4 regions of the Paenibacillus enshidis genome follow, and region 1 is predicted to be linked to each of the others. Evidence: predicted binding sites of a transcription regulator. Region 1 holds the regulator's gene; each other region holds the start of a gene.
What was found. The regulator Rex, encoded in region 1, represses fermentation and respiration genes when NADH is low (regulators of the CRP and FNR family bind a similar motif). The targets are predictions, from matches to a motif close to TTGTGAAATATTTCACAA.
Positions count from the first base shown of each region.

Region 2: ACE41H_RS01825 (DUF2249 domain-containing protein) is a predicted target of Rex. The motif match lies at 1,450-1,467, and genes of this name have one in related genera.
Region 3: adhE (bifunctional acetaldehyde-CoA/alcohol dehydrogenase) is a predicted target of Rex. The motif match lies at 2,977-2,994, and genes of this name have one in related genera.
Region 4: ACE41H_RS08380 (formate/nitrite transporter family protein) is a predicted target of Rex. The motif match lies at 2,063-2,080, and genes of this name have one in related genera.

Region 1 is NZ_JBHHMI010000002.1:289,990-294,207, forward strand. It holds gene ACE41H_RS03905 (amidohydrolase) at 1-1,171, opposite strand, end outside; gene ACE41H_RS03910 (redox-sensing transcriptional repressor Rex) at 1,158-1,811, opposite strand; gene dinG (ATP-dependent DNA helicase DinG, 3'-5' exoribonuclease type) at 1,855-4,218, opposite strand, start outside.
Region 2 is NZ_JBHHMI010000001.1:417,992-422,209, reverse strand. It holds gene ACE41H_RS01830 (ABC transporter substrate-binding protein) at 1-1,150, shown strand, start outside; gene ACE41H_RS01825 (DUF2249 domain-containing protein) at 1,488-1,721, shown strand; gene ACE41H_RS01820 (DUF2249 domain-containing protein) at 1,787-2,341, shown strand; gene ACE41H_RS01815 (SDR family oxidoreductase) at 2,484-3,188, opposite strand; gene ACE41H_RS01810 (aldo/keto reductase) at 3,297-4,218, opposite strand, start outside.
Region 3 is NZ_JBHHMI010000015.1:72,455-76,672, forward strand. It holds gene adhE (bifunctional acetaldehyde-CoA/alcohol dehydrogenase) at 88-2,709, opposite strand; gene ACE41H_RS16710 (Crp/Fnr family transcriptional regulator) at 3,176-3,892, shown strand.
Region 4 is NZ_JBHHMI010000005.1:174,383-178,600, reverse strand. It holds gene ACE41H_RS08390 (glutathione peroxidase) at 1-4, shown strand, start outside; gene ACE41H_RS08385 (FAD-dependent oxidoreductase) at 377-1,738, shown strand; gene ACE41H_RS08380 (formate/nitrite transporter family protein) at 2,152-3,003, shown strand; gene ACE41H_RS08375 (molybdopterin-containing oxidoreductase family protein) at 3,302-4,218, shown strand, end outside.

The sequences.
Region 1 (4,218 bases):
TGGCCGAGTACACAGCATGGGAAACCAAATCCGTTTTCGGCAGAAAATGCGGCTGATCCATATTCAGGGCAATAAAATCGGCCTTGTTGCCTGCGGCGAGCGCTCCCACTTCCTTCAGGGCAATCGATTTCGCACCATATTCCGTAGCCATGCGCAGGGCCTCGCCCGCCGGGACCGCCGTCGGGTCGCCTGTAACTCCCTTATGAATCAAAGCGGCCAACCGCATTTCCTCGAACATGTCCAGATTGTTGTTGCTTGCCGGACCATCTGTTCCGAGCGACACGATTACCCCCGCTTTAAGCAGGTCTGTCACCCGCGCTACACCGCTGGCCAGCTTGAGGTTGCTTCCCGGATTGTGGGAAACGGCCACCTTGCGCTCGGCGAGCAGGGCAATCTCTTCATCATTCAAATGGACGGCATGCGCAACCAGGGAAGGCCGGGAGAAGAAGCCCAGCTTATCCAGATGTGCAACAGGGCGAAGACCGTATTCACGCACGTTCTGCTCCACCTCGGCGGCCGTTTCCGACATGTGGGTGTGAAGCGGCAGATTGAGGTCATGGGCCGCCTGCACGAACTGCTCAATAAAAGCTGGCGGGCAGGTATACGGCGCGTGCGGAGACATCATGGCCGTAATGCGGCCGCCGGCTTGCCCGTGCCAGTTTTTCGCAAAGGCTACCGCCTCCGCCAGCTTGGCACGCTGCTCCTCTTCCGAGCATAGACCGATGGCGCCGCGCATCAGGCTGGCGCGGATGCCGGATTGCTCGACCACTTTGGCCACTTCATCCATATGGTCATACATATCCAGAAAAGCGGTCGTGCCTCCCTTGAGCATTTCAAGCACAGACAGCGACGTCCCCCAGTACACATCCGAGGCGGTGAATTTGGCTTCCATCGGCCACATCTTCGTTTGCAGCCATTCCTGCAGCACCATATCGTCTCCGTAGCCGCGCAGCAGCGACATGGCGGCATGGCCGTGCGTGTTGATCAGACCTGGCAGAAAAAGCAGTCCTGTGCCGTCTACCACCTCTGTGGCTTCCTCTCCTGCGGGCAGCTCTTCTCCGATATAGGTGATCCGGCTGTCTTCAATGATCATGTAGCCGTGGACAACCGCTTTTTCATCACGGTTCACCGCATATGCCCCATTTTTTATCAGCCATTTATTGGTCGTCATCTTCATTGTCATCCTTTCCGTTCTCCAGGTAATAGGCCAGGCTCAGCAGGTCTGTCGTAAAGTCCGTCGCATGAATGCGAATATGCGCAGGGGCTTTGATGATAGTTGGCGCAAAATTCAGAATCGCCTCTATCCCGCTCCCGATCATCTCGTCAGCCACATGCTGGGCTTCAAAATCCGGTACAGTGATAATGCCGATCCGGATGTGCAGCTTTCTGACCGTATCTCTCAGCTCCTCCATCGGCTGCACGGTCAGGGTGTTGATTTGCCGCCCGATCTTGGCTGGCGAGGAATCGAAGACTGCCACGATTTTCATATTATCCTTTAAATAAGCGTTGTAATTGGACAGCGCCTGCCCGAGATTACCAGCCCCCACCAGCGCAACGTTGATTTGCTGGTCTATTTTGAGTATATGGCGTATTTTATCGATCAGATACATCACATCGTAGCCGATTCCCTTGCGTCCGAAATCACCGAAATAAGCCAGGTCCTTGCGGATCTGCGCCGGATTCAGGTCCAGCTTCTGCCCCAGCTCCTGGGATGAAACCGTGGTGACCTCCCGTTTATGAAGCTCGTTCAGGTAGCGCAGGTAGACGGGCAGCCTGCGCACCACAGCTTCGGATATTTTATCTGCTTTCATGCATAATCCTCCTAAATTCACGGACTAATGAATCGTAATGAGCTTAGCTGCCCGCTTCCGTATGAAGCCATTCGGAAATCCGGGGCACCATCTGCTCGGTCTGCATATGCTCTATTTTCGGTCCCGGCAGTGAGTAGAGGAAGTGCTTTCCGTAATAAGATTCGATGACACGGGTATCATACACGATGACTACTCCACGGTCCTTGGCCGTACGGACGAGGCGTCCGAAGCCCTGCTTGAAGCGGATGACCGCCTGCGGCACGGACAGTTTCATGAACGGGTTCTTCTTCTGCTCCTGGAGCAGTTCGCTCTTCGCCTCCAGCAACGGGCTGTTCGGCGGCTGAAAAGGCAGTCTGACAATAGCCAGACAGGTCAAAGCCTCTCCGGGAATATCGACACCCTCCCAGAAGCTGCTTGTACCGAGCAGCACGGACGCCTTGGCTTCCTGAAACCTTCGTGTCAGCTTGCTGCGGCTGCCGCTATCCATACCCTGCCCCAGCACCGTAATTTTACTCGAAGCAAGCGCCTCCTTCAGCGGCTCGTATACCTGCTTGAGCATCCGGTACGAGGTAAAGAGGACAAGCATCCGTCCCTGAGTTACCTCAGCCGCGCTGCGGAGCGAGTCCACGAGCATGTCCACGAACCTGGCGTCCCCCACGCTTCCTTTTACGCTCGGAAAATCCCGCGGGATGACAAGCAGCGCCTGCTCCCGATAGTTGAACGGGGAAGGCAGCAGGGAGGTAAGCAGACCGCCCTCCTCCGCAGCCTCCTGAAGACCGAGCTGGTCGATCATATATTGGAATGATTTGTCTACGGACAAGGTTGCGGAGGTGAGCACAACGCTTTTTTTCTTGTCAAAAAACATCTCCTTCAACTGCTGGCTGACATCCACCGGCACGGCGTAAAACTGCAACGATTTCCCTTTAAATTGGCCGCTGGCTTCAAGCCAGTATACAGTGGTCAGATCATCCATTTTGATAAAAAAGCGCAGGCTGTCACGGAAGGCAGCCAAATCTTTAACCAGCCCTGTAATATCGGTTACCAGACTCTCGGAACCGTAATCGTCCTGCTCGTCCTTGATTTCCTGCAACATTTTGTCTCCCTTGCGGACGATCTCGCCAAGCGCAACATAAATCTGATTTTCCAGTTGCTCCGCCTCCGTCCAACCCTTTGGTTTATCGGAAGGCTTGAGACGAGCCGAGAACTGTCCGGTCTCCCCCGGGGGAGCGTCACTCCGTTCAGGCAGCATGCCGAAAAGCATATCGCTGAGCTTATCCCAGGTCTCCTTAACCTCCACCATCGCCGGATACAGGCTGTCGATCACATACGCCCATTCCGTGGCCTTCTCGTGCCCGGAAGACATAAGCTGCTGGCGCAGGACGGGCAGCTGCCCGTTCTTGCTGTCCTTGAACAAACGGGTCAGCGCATGGACGAACGTGAAATATTTCATATGCATGCCCAGATGCTTGCCTGCCACCTCTTCCAGATGATGCGCCTCGTCAATAATCAGATGCTCATATGCGGGAAGCAGTTGATGGCTGGCTTTGACATCCGTGAACAGCTTGGAGTGGTTGGTGACCACAACATCTGCGGTTCCGGCTTCCTGGCGTGCTCTATGGTAATAACATTTGCGGAACCATGGGCATTGTCTGCCAAGGCAGGAGTCGGAGTCGCTGGCCACCGTTTCCCAGAAGTCCCCGCCACGGCTGCCGAGGTTCAGTTCCTCATCATCCCCGGTTTCGGTTTGCGCAAGCCACACTATCATCTGTGCAGCTGTGAGCAAATCTTCCTTCGGGGTTACGAAATCTCTTCTGTTTATTTTATGTTCAAATTTACGCAGACACAAATAATGGCCCCTGCCCTTGAACACGGCCGCCCGGAAAGGAAACGGGACCGCGCGTGTGAGCAGCGGAATATCCCTTTCCCGCAGCTGCTCCTGCAGGTTGATGGTGTGGGTGCTGATCATCACTTTTTCCCCGTTCCTGACGCTGTGATACAGCGAGGGGAGCATATATCCAAGTGATTTCCCCGTACCGGTTCCAGCCTCAATGAGCAAATGTTTCTCTTCACTGAGCGCCGTCATGACGCTCTCGATCATCTGGTTCTGCGACTCCCGCGCCTCGTAATGGGATAGGGACGTCCGCAGCCGCTCCTGCACTTGCTCCATGTACTCGTCAAAGCTCACGCCTGACAACGGATTATCGCCAGGCTCGCTGCGTGGCGGCTCAATATCCGTCCAGTCATCCACTTTAAGGGCAAACTGGCGGTAATACGTATGCCCCTCCAGCTCCTGCACCGGCTCTCTTTCCTTCTGCTCCCTGATTCCGTCGAAAAACCAGGCCAGGTCGCTGTCCTCCTCCGCGAACAAATCACTAAGCCTCTGTACGGCAAGAACCGGGAGGGCATT
Region 2 (4,218 bases), on a different contig from region 1:
CAAGGGAAATGACGGCTCCATCAATACGATCAACACAAATATGTACGTGCGCCTGATCAATTTGACAGATGACGACAAAATTACGGCCGACGGATCTCTCTCCCGCAACTTCACCATCGCCGAAGGCAATTCGGAGTACTACTTTATTTTGAGAGATGACATTAACTTCGCGAAGGTAGAAAATAAAAAAGCGGCCGATTCCGGTGAGCGAGTCGGTGCGGAAGACGTCATTTTCTCCTTGAACCGCGCCAAAGACCAAAATTCCGTACCGGATCACCGCACGTATTCACTCCATGAGCATATAAAGACGGTTGAAGCCGTTACGGATCTGAATGCTTTGGACTCTATCCACTCTGCCGACGGCGGAACTGTCCGCGAAGCGCTGGAAAAAGGGCTGGGTGCCCCCATCGCTTCCCTGGTTGCGGATAAGACCAAGGCGAACAATGCACAAGGCAAATATCAAGTGGTTAAGCTGACAACCACAGAGCCATTCCCGCAGGTGCTGAACTATTTGGGCCATCAATCCGCTGGCATTGTATCTGAAAAACAGGTCAAAAGCATCAACACCTACGATGTGTCCACCTTTGATGTTAACAAAGACATACCCTACGGCGATCAAAACACAGTGACCGAAGGCGGAAAATACAATAATACGCTGTATGCCAGCGGTCCATATGTCCTGATCTATAAAAATGACTATGAGGCGGTTTTTGAGAAAAACCCGGCTTATATGCCAGGTACGGAAAATGAACCGAAAATCGCAAACATCTCGCTCCGCTTTATCGCGGATGCGGACAGCGCACTGTCGGCACTCAGAAGCGGTGAAATTTACGCCTATTACGGCGTTCCGGAAACCAAATATGAAATTGTGAAAAGCGATTCAAAACTGAAGCTGCAGACTTTGGAAAGCAACGGCGTCACTTATCTGCTTTTCAATGTTACCGGCAACCGTGAGGTAAGCAAAAGCGAGGATTTGCGAAAGGCGGTCCTGTATTCGATCAATCAGGATGAAATCCTCCAGTTTTATGAGGGAAACAAAATCAAAGCCGCATCGACGGTCAGCCCGCTGGTGAAGACGGGAAATGAGCTGACTGCCGACCCGGCAAAGGTGCAGCAATTTTTGACCAGCTATAAAAGTCAGAAGCCTTAATTTTTAGTATCGCAAGCCTTCCCGGACAACAGCCTGCAGCTCAATCTCAAACAGAGCCTCATTTCTCACTTGCATTAACTTTCCCGCCCGATCGTACGATGAGGTCACCAGAACTTACTGGTCGACCTCTTTTTTGTATGGTCATGGCAAAAAGAAATCGCCTATGCGCGCACATCCCTTAACCGCAATCCTCTGTATCAATAAAGAGGTTAAAGCATCTTCCTTTCTGCGCCTGACATTGACTTTGCATTTAGTGAGTCTAATCACAGGGTTGAATCTCCGCCAATTTTATAATCAGGTTGTGAATGAAATTACAAATAACCAGGAGGAATCAATCATGGATCAATATGCCGCAATGATTAACGCTACAGAGTACCCGCCGAAATTCAAGCACAAGGTCATTTTTGATACATTTTCTGCGCTGCCGCCGTCCAAAGCGATGCTGCTGGTGAACGACCACGATCCACTCCCTCTCCGCTATCAGTTTGAAGCGATGCACCCCAATGAATTTACATGGGAGTACATCGAAGAGGGGCCTGACGTTTTTCAGGTCAAAATCGGCAAAATCTAAAAAGCCTGTGAGGAGCTTCGTGAGTTTCGTTAAAGCCCCCAAGCCGACCGGGAGGGATAAATGGTATGAAACAGGAACAATTTAACATCGTAGAGTTGGATGTAAGAGCGCATTTGCGCAATAAAAGCGATCCGTTTCACATCATCATGGACGCAGTCAAAAAACTGGATAAAGACGACATGTTTATTCTCCACGCTACAATCAAACCCGCTCCATTGATCACGCTTCTAAAGATGAAGGGTTTTGTGAGTAAAACAGAGAGAAAAGCGGAGAATCATTGGGTGGTCACCCTTGTCCGGAAAGAGAACAGGCAATGGCTTAATGAAGCCGACCACAGCATGGCAATGAATATTGATACAGAAAAGGCTCCGAGACAAGAATCATGGGATACCGAGACAATTCCGCATATCATTGAGCTGGATAACCGGGGGCTGGAGCCCCCACAACCCATGGTTAGAACACTGTCCGCCTTGGAACGAAGCCGTCCAGGGGATGAGATCTGGATTCATAATGACCGTGTGCCGGTGTTCTTGATGGAGGAACTCACTAATCTGGGTTATTCCTATACGGTGGAAGAACAGGCAGATGGCACGGCAAAGGTGAAAATTATGAAATGGTAAAACCGCATCAGGGACGGATTGCTGTTCCTCTATTCGGGGTCCCGCCAACATTTTAGCGAAAACATACGCTAAGCCTTCAGATGTGACCGGCTTAGCGTTTTACCAATCCCGCCCGATGCTTCGGTGATAAGTACAGTTTTGCTCATTTTGTAAGCTGTGGGTATATCGCAGCTACACCACCGGCGAGAGCACTTTGGAGCTTGCGGCTCACTTCATCAGCAAGAATTTCAAAGCTGTCAGACTCTATTCCATCAATAGCAATTTTTGCGATTTCCGCAGGGTTGGACTTGGGAGCTTCAACGCCTGACGTCATGTCTGTCTCCATATAGCCCACATGTAAGCCAGCTACTTTTACATTTTGAGGATACAGATTTAAGCGCAACTCGTTCGTCATTGCCCACTCTGCCGCCTTTGCAGCCGAATAAGCGCCTTCACTCCCCCCCATACTGAACCATGATAATGCGGAAAGAATATTCAGTATTGATCCTCCCCCATTATTTATAAGAATAGGTGCGAAAGTGCGAACCATGGAAAGTGTGCCAAAAAAGTGCGTATTAAACTCCAAATGTATTTTATCGAGATCACCGTCAAGCAAAGAAACGCCTGTAGTCAATCCTGCATTGTTGATCAGAAGCGTAACATCTTTAGCTGCTGTAGCAGCTGCAGCTACCTCTTGAGGGTTAGTAATATCAAGCTTTACAGGAATTGCACCGGGAATGTCAACGGACTCCGGATTTCTTGCACCAGCATACACCTTAGCCCCTCTGGATAGAAGTTCAAGGGTAAGATGGCGGCCAAAACCTCGGTTTGCTCCGGTGACAAATGCGACTTGTTCAGAAATTTTCATTTTTATGTGCTCCTTTTATTGTTTTGTTTTTGATGTAAGCCCAACCAATGGGATTGACGCTGCTTCCTCAAAGGAAAGGTTTTGAGGTGAAGCCTCCATCTTAAAGGTTTAACGAAGGATTCTTCGCTTCTCTGCTTGTAACCAACCGGGAGTCCATCCTTTTTCCATCGCATCCAGGGTTACTCCTGGTGGAACAATCGTATCGATCGCATCCAGTATATCCGTGCTTAATCGGATGTCACTACCCTTTAATGTTTCCCGGAGCTGCTCGATCGTCCTAGCCCCAACAATTGCTGAAGTAATGGAAGGATGAGCTTGCGTGAATGCCATGGCAAGATGTGGTAAAGTCAATCCCGCTTCATCTGCAAGTGTTTGAAGTTTGGCTATGGCTTCAAACTTGGACCGATTTTCTTCCCGATTAGGGTCAACAATGGATTGCAAGCTTCCTGCAAAGGTGGCTGCTCTTGAATCGGAGGAGACTGATTCCCCAAAACGGTATTTACCAGTTAATAGACCACCCGAAAGTGGGCTCCAAACCAAAACGCCCATTCCGTATTTCGCTGTGGCAGCAAGCAAATCGAATTCGATACTGCGGTTTAAAATGGAATACGGGGATTGTTCAGAGACAAAACGTGCTACATTTTTGCGTTCGCTGGCCCATTGAGCCTCTGTGACTTGCCAGGCCTGAAAATTGGATGTGCCAATGTAGCGAATCTTCCCTTCACTGACCAGATCCGTAAGTACACCAAGCGTTTCTTCAATATCGGTATTAAGGTCAGGCAGATGTAGTTGATACAGATCGATATAATCGGTTTGCAGCCTTCTCAAACTATCTTCTACTGCTCGTTTTATCCAATATTTTGAATTTCCGGATTGATTTTGTCCACTGCCCATGGGATGTCCGCCCTTAGTGGCCAGAATGACATCCTGCCTACGACCTTTTAGAATTTCACCTAGAATTACTTCTGATTCACCACTTGAATAAACATCCGCAGTATCGATTAGGTTAATTCCTCCAGCAAGAGCTTCA
Region 3 (4,218 bases), on a different contig from region 1:
GATTTTTATCACATAGTCTATTTCTGCCCATTTGCAGCCCAAGCCCTCCTTCATCGGGAGAGCCTGGTTGCTTGAGATCAGCCGTTATTATTGGTCAAATCGCCCATAGAAAGCGTTGCGGTACACTTCGGCCAGCTCGCTGACCAGCGGCAGCTTCGGATTGGCAGTGGTGCACTGATCCTCAAACGCGCGGTCTGCTAGATAGTCGACACGTGATTCGAAGTCTTTCGGGTCAAAGCCGAGCTGCTGGAACGACTCCTCGATGCCCAATGTTTTGTTGAGCTTGCGGATGGCGTCGATCAGGCTGTCTACCCCTTCTTCCGTCGTCCGTGCAGGCAGACCGAGAATGCGGGCAATTTCCGCATAGCGCTCATCCGCCACAAAGTGCGAATATTTAGGGAACGACGCGAATTTCGTAGGCTTCTTGGCGTTGTAACGAATGACATGCGGCATCAGAATCGCGTTAGTACGACCATGTGCAGTATGATACTGGCCGCCCCATTTATGCGCAAGGCTGTGGTTAATGCCCAGAAAGGCGTTGGCAAACGCCATGCCAGCCAGAGTGGACGCATTATGCATTTTTTCGCGCGCCAGTTTATCGCCAGTCAATGCCGATTGCTCAAGGTACTGGAACACCAGTTGGATCGCCTTGATCGCCAGACCATCGGTATAATCGCTGGCCATCACCGAGACATAGGCTTCAATCGCATGGGTCAGCACGTCCATACCGGTATCGGCGACAGCGGTTTTAGGCAGCGAATATACAAATTCAGGATCGATGATCGCCACGTCCGGAGTCAGCTCATAGTCTGCCAGCGGATATTTGGTATTGCCCAGCTTTTTGTCCGTAATCACCGCGAATGATGTGACCTCCGAGCCTGTACCCGATGTTGTCGGAATGGCTACGAATTGGGCCTTCTGGCCAAGGCGCGGATATTTATAGATCCGTTTGCGGATATCCATAAACTTCTGCTTCAGATTGTTGAAGTCGGTATCCGGATATTCATAGAAGAGCCACATGCCTTTGGCCGCGTCCATCGGGGAACCACCCCCGAGCGCGATAATGCAGTCTGGCTGGAAGCGGGCCATCATTTCCGTGCCGCGCTCCACCGTTGTTGTCGATGGGTCCGGTTCTACCTCAGAGAACACCTCGATCGCTACAGGGTTTTGGCGCTGACGCAGGTAATGCGTCACACGGTCAACATAGCCGAGCTTCACCATCATCGGGTCGGTAACGATCGCCACCCGTGTAATGTCAGGCATTTTGGCAAGATACTGTGTCGAGTTTTTCTCAAAATAAATTTTGGAAGGCACCTTGAACCACTGCATATTCACCGTACGTTTCGCCACCCTTTTCACGTTGATCAGGTTTACTGCTGATACGTTGGACGCGGTCGAGTTCCGCCCATACGATCCACAGCCCAGCGTCAGGGACGGCAGATTCGTGTTATAGATATCCCCGATGGCGCCATGGGTCGAAGGCGAGTTGACGATGATGCGGCCGGTTTGCAGACGGTTGGCAAATTTCTGGATCACTTCTTCATTATGGGAGTGGATGGCCGAAGAGTGGCCCATGCCGCCGAATTCGACGACCTGCGCCGCACGCTCGATCCCCTGTTCCGCATTTTTCACTTTATAACAGGCCAGCACCGGGCTCAGTTTTTCTGCAGACAGCGGATATTTCGGTCCTACGCCTTCCAGCTCGGCTACGATAATTTTTGTGCCTTCCGGAACAGTGATGCCGCAAATCTCAGCGATTTTCATAGCAGACTGGCCGACGATAGCCGGATTAACAGCACATTTTTCCACATTCATCGCACCGCTGGTCAGCTTGGCAGCTTCTTCCTTGTTGACGAAGTAGCAGCCGTTGGCGGTCATCAGCTTTTTCACCTGGTCGTATATGGCTTCTTCTATAATGACAGCCTGTTCTGATGCGCAGATCATGCCGTTGTCGAACGATTTCGAGAGGATGAGGTCTGTTACGGCCTGTTTGATGTCGGCGGACTTTTCGATGAAGCAGGGCACGTTGCCTGGACCAACGCCAAGCGCCGGCTTGCCGCAGCTATAAGCCGCTTTGACCATGCCTGATCCGCCGGTTGCCAGAATAAGCGCCACATCGGGATGATTCATCAGAGCATTCGTTTTATCCATGGTCGGAGCTTCAATCCACTGGATGCAGTTTTCCGGCGCTCCATGCTTGACAGCCGCTTCGAGCAAAATTCTGGCCGCTTCCTTGCTGCATTCCTGGGCGGAAGGGTGGAAACCGAAAATGATCGGGTTGCGGGTCTTGATGGAGATCAATGCTTTAAACATCGTTGTGGATGTCGGATTCGTGACCGGAGTTATCCCCATAATAATGCCGACCGGCTCAGCAATTTTCTGAAAGCTGTCAAAATCGTTATCTTCGATAATACCTACCGTTTTGTTATATTTAATGTTGTGGTAGATATATTCGGTAGCAAAGATGTTCTTCGTAATTTTATCCTCATACACACCACGTCCGGTTTCTTCAACGGCTTTTTTCGCCAAATACATATGCTTATCCAAGCCTGCAAGCGCCATCGCCTGCACAATTTCGTCGATCTGCTCCTGGGTCATATCCATGAACGCCTTTTGTGCGGCATTCGCCTTGTCAATCAATGTCTGGATATACTGCTCTGCCGTCTGCTGTGTTTCCGCCGCTTTTGCTGCCTCATTTTTTACGGCCATTCCCCTCATCCTCCTGATCACTTTGGATTGGCTCCTCTTGATGAACTGATCTTAGCACCCTGCCAAATCCTCAAGTGTGATGTTTTTAACAAAATTTAAATAAATTTTGAATTCATTAGTGAAAATATTCACATTAAACGATGCACTCAATTGCTCCTCAGGTAACGCTGCTTCCGAAACTTTTCATTTGCAACATGGTTCTCATCCTCCCTGTATTTGTTTCGTTTCTCTTTACGGTTTGATCGTATCACAGCCGATATTTCAATTATGTGATTTTTTTCACAATATAATTCAAGTTTGATTTTTATTTTAGTGAAAACAATCACAAAGTTTGGAATTTCGCCACTTTTCGCCTTTCTAACAGCCCCAAAAATCACCGCCACAGGTATATAATTAATTTTGAAATACGAAAGTTGCAAATACACAGATTTGTGAAACACAGACATTAACAAAGGGGAAATGGAAGATGAGAAACCCTGAAATGGTCATCGAACACAGAGGCAATACCGTCTGCTTCTCTCCAGGAAGCTTCAATCAACTGCTCGCGGTCATGAAGGACCGGCATATTCCCGAAGGCGCTCACCTGTTTTGGGAAGGAGACACGTCGGACAAAATCTTTTACCTGAAGCAAGGCCGTGTCAAAGTTACAAAAACGACGGACGAAGGCAAAGAACTCATTCTCTATATGTATCAGACGGGCGACCTGATCGGACAGGCGGACCCTTTCTTCGGCACGAAGCACAGCTTTTCCGCCGAGGTTCTGGAAGACAGTGACGTTGGTGTGATCGATCATCATGATCTGGAGCTTCTCATTTGCCAGCACTGCGACTTTGCCATTGACTTCATGAAATGGATGGGGTCGCATCACCGGATTACGCAAACCAAATTCCGCGACCTTATGCTGTATGGCAAGCCCGGGGCCCTGTGCTCCACCCTGATCCGTCTGTACAACACTTATGGGGAGCCTCATGGCGAGCATGTAGTGATCAATAAAAAAATTACGCACACTGACCTGTCCAATATGATCGGCGCTACGCGCGAGAGCGTAAACCGTATGCTGAGCGACCTGCGAAAAAAAGGGGCCGTCGAATATGACGGGGGCATGATCGTCATCAAAAATCTCGAAATGCTGCAAGGGATCTGCCACTGCGAGCTTTGTCCGAAAGAAATCTGCCGGATTTAATGCGTTTAGCCATAATAACTCAACTTTCGCAGCATGAAATCGGCAAACAGGCCCTGATATAACGGGGTAAAACGGAGATCTACTGCTGGGGTTGACGCTGAATCAAAGCAGACCGCTTTTTGCTAGCTTTCTTGCAAGAAGGGGATTCGCTCCCCCTCAGAGTCTAGTAGCCAGAGTGAGATGGGTGTTCTATAGAGTGGGGGGCCGGTGTCTGGTGTCCGATGCCTGGTGCTTGGTGTTTGGTGTTTGGTGCCTTTCCATACAGCCTTGCACCATTATCCCTTTTGATCAGAATGCGGGGGTTGGAGGTTCGGGGGGCTTAGGGG
Region 4 (4,218 bases), on a different contig from region 1:
CTAACAAGCTTCACAATCACAGATAAGTCAGACCGTATCATCTCCCGGGTGTATTGAGCCGGGAGATTTTTGCGTGTAAGGCGTCTGTTCTTAGCTTGCGCTGAAACAGGAGGCATAATCAGAAAAAGCGTGGGAAAGCTAATGCAAGAAAAGAACCCTCCATATCGTTGCAATTGTGAACAATGTATGAACAACTGTAAAAGTTATTGCATTGTGAAATACATCACATTATAATAAAACCATAAAGTGAAATAAATCACATAAGCAATTGCAATATAGTGAAATAATTCACAAAAACCTTGTCCTGTATCTTTTTCAATTTCTTTTCAAGCAAGTCCAGTCAGACATTTTAATTACACCTGAGGAGGCTACACACATGAAAATTGCAGTTATCGGATGCACACACGCTGGGACAGCAGCCATCGTCAATACCGCCAAATTATATCCGGACGCACAGATTACCGTTTATGAACGCAATGATAATATTTCGTTTCTTTCCTGCGGGATTGCTTTGTATGTCGGCGGAGTAGTGAAGGACCCTGAAGGCTTGTTTTATTCGTCTCCACAGCAGCTTGCCGATCTGGGTGTAGCCACCAAAATGCTTCATGAAGTGACCGCGGTGGATACGAAAACCAAATCGCTGCGCGTACGCAATCTTGAAACGCAAGAGGAGTTTACGGATACGTACGACAAGCTGATTATGACGACCGGGTCGTGGCCGATTATTCCGAAGCTTGAAGGCATCGAGCTTAACAATATTTTGCTCTCAAAGAATTACAATCATTCCAATACCATTATTGAAAAAGCGAAAAACGCCGAGCGAATTACCGTCGTAGGTGCCGGTTATATCGGCATTGAGCTCGTGGAAGCTTTCCGGATGAACGGCAAGGAAGTTACCTTGATCGATAGCATGGATCGGATTTTGAATAAATATCTGGATGCCGAGTTCACAGACAGAATAGAGAATTCGTTGAAGCAGCATGGCATTCAGCTTGCCCTGGGGCAAACGGTTAATCGTTTTGAAGGCCGGGACGGCAAGGTTGCGAAAGTCATTACCTCCGCAGGGGAGTATGAGACTGATCTCGTTATTCTCTGCATCGGCTTCCGTCCGAATACAGATTTGCTGAAGGGTCAGGTCGATATGCTGCCAAACGGAGCTATCATTGTCAACGATTACATGCAGACCAGCCACCCTGATATTTATGCCGCCGGGGACAGCTGTGCGATTCACTATAATCCTACAGGCAAAAATGCGTATATCCCGCTGGCCACGAATGCGGTCCGAATGGGCACGCTGATCGCCCGCAATCTTATGGAGCCGACCATCCCATATATGGGGACCCAGGGAACTTCGGGCATCAAAATATATGAACACAACATTGCGGGAACCGGTTTGACTGAAACTGCAGCAAAGGATGAAGGAATGGAGGTAGAAGCGGTTACGATCGAGGACAGCTACCGTCCGGAATTTATGCCTACAGCCGAAAAAGTGCAGCTAAAGGTTGTATATGAGCACGATTCCCGCCGGATCGTCGGTGCGCAGCTAATGTCTAAAGCCGAGCTTACACAGTCGATCAATACCCTGTCAGTCTGCATCCAGAACCGGATGACTGTCGATCAGCTGGCATTTATCGATTTCTTCTTCCAGCCGCATTACAACAAGCCTTGGAACTTCCTGAATACAGCGGGGCTGCAGGCTCTTCCGCCGGTGAAAAGCAAGGAAGCCGTAACTCTGTAACTCTGTAACAATCTGCTAATAAAATCTGTGATAATGTTCACTTAATTGCCATGAAATCCGACTCTCCCCGCTCTCTGAATATTGTAAAATAAAAATGTCAAATATTCAGATCATGATTTATGAGTCATGGAATAAAGGGGGAGGAACCGTCTTGTTTTGGATTGCATTTATGATTGTACTCGGAGCAATCGGTTTTGTGGCGATCAGCTGGTTTATGAAGCAGCTCGAGAAAGAAGAATATAATTAATTACGATATGGTTATACAAGCGGCTTCCTTGAGGAGGCTGCTTTTTTGCATATATACCATCTTTTTCTCTCTTGGTTATGTGATAAATTTCACAACTTCTATCTCCGTGACCTTCTAAACTGAAAGAAACAGAAGAAGCGCTACAGCAAAGGAAGGGGAGAAGAGGATGGCAACTTATAAACCGAAGCAAATTGCGGAGCTGACGGTCGAAACTGGTGTCCATAAAGCCCATAACCCGTGGCAGACGGCGATCATACTTGGCTTTCTGGCAGGCGCTTTTATCGCGCTTGGTTTTTTATTGGACATCAGGGTGATTGCGAGCGCTCCCGCAGAATGGGGGAGTATCGCCAATTTTATCGGTGCTGCCGTATTCCCGGTGGGACTGGTGCTTGTATTGCTGGGAGGTGGCGAGCTGCTGACCGGAAATATGATGGCGGTTCCCCTGGCCCGCATGGCCGGCCGCATCACGACAGGAGAGGTTGTACGCAACCTTGTGCTGATTACGCTGGGGAATTTTGCTGGCGCACTGTTCGTCGCTTATTTTTTCGGTCATGTGGTGGGTTTGACGGCGAGTGGACCTTATCTTGACAAAGTAGTGGAGATGGCAGGTCATAAAATCCATGATTCCTTGTGGCAGTCCTATTTGTCCGGCATCGGCTGCAACTGGCTCGTCGCGCTGGCGGTTTGGTTGTCCTACGGCAGCGACTCCATGAGCGGAAAAATTATGGGCATCTGGTTCCCGACCATGGCCTTCGTGGCCATCGGGTTTCAGCACGTTGTGGCCAATATGTTCCTGATTCCGGCGGCGATCTTTGCAGGACACTTTACATGGCTCGATTATCTCCGTAATTTCGTTCCGGTATGGCTGGGCAATCTGACGGGCGGAAGCCTGTTTGTGGCAGGGGCTTACTGGCTGGCATATTTGAAGGATTCTCAGGCTGTTCCGAAGTCGAATATCCACGGCATCCAGGAGAAGGAGAGTGTTCATCCGCAGGCGGCTCCGGATCAGGCTGTGTAAGTGCTGAGGAGCCGTGAAACAAAATAAATTCGCCATGTCAGGTTCGGGGGAACGTAACCTGGCATGGCGAATTTTTTTGGGAGTGGTCCATGTATGGCAGGAGGCGGAGTGTGTGCTCTTCCATCCTTGCCTTGTTCATTTCTTACCCTGCAAGCAGATTCTTGAAACAGCTTATCTGGCAAAAAATATAGTATGATAGAGAAAAAGATGACGGATAATTGAGGTGCCGGACATGGGAGGGCCAGAAGTGATTCAGGATATCAGCATCAACAGGAAAGACAGGAACGGCAAGACATGGATGACGGAAGCGGCTGACGGTGTGTTTCCGGCGGTATGCCCGCTGGATTGTCCCGATACATGCGGGCTGCTGCTGCATAAGGAAAATGGCAAAATCGTGAAGGTCACGGGCGATCCCAACCATCCGATCACGAAAGGCGCCATCTGCAACAAGGTCCGCAATATGGCGGAAAGAATATATCACCCCGAGCGGCTGCTGCATCCGCTCAGACGAACAGGACCCAAGGGTTCAGGGCAGTTTGAGCGGATTACGTGGGAAGAAGCCCTTGCCGAAATTACCGAACGTTTTCGGGATCTTATCACAAGTCATGGTTCAGAGTCGATTCTTCCTTACAGCTTTTATGGCAATATGGGCAAGCTGAGCGTGGATGGCATGGACCGCCGTTTTTTCAACGCATTGGGCGCCAGCGAGCTGGAACAGACCATCTGCAATTCGGCGGGCAATGCCGGATGGGTGCATACGATGGGGTTTTACGGGGGAGTAAGCCCGGAGGACATTGAGCATGCGGATTTGATTATAGTCTGGGGTGGCAATATTGTCAGCACCAACATGCATCAGGTCGTGCTGGCCGAGAAAGCGCGCAAGAAAGGGACCAGGATCGTCGTCATCGATGTCCACCGCAACCGGACCGCCCAATGGGCAGATTGGTTCATTCCTTTGTATCCCGGAACCGACACGGCGCTGGCGTTGGGCATCATGAATGTTCTGTTTGCAGAAGGGTTGACAGACACGGCCTTTATGGAGCGCTATACCGTTGGGCATGAGCTTCTGGAGGAGCATGTTCGCGGCTGCACACCTGAATGGGCGGCCCGCATAACGGGGGTGCCTGCTGAAGATATTGTCCGGCTGGCGCACATGTACGGGCGCGCGCACGCCGCCCATATCCATGTCGGCAACGGCCTGCAGCACCATGACAA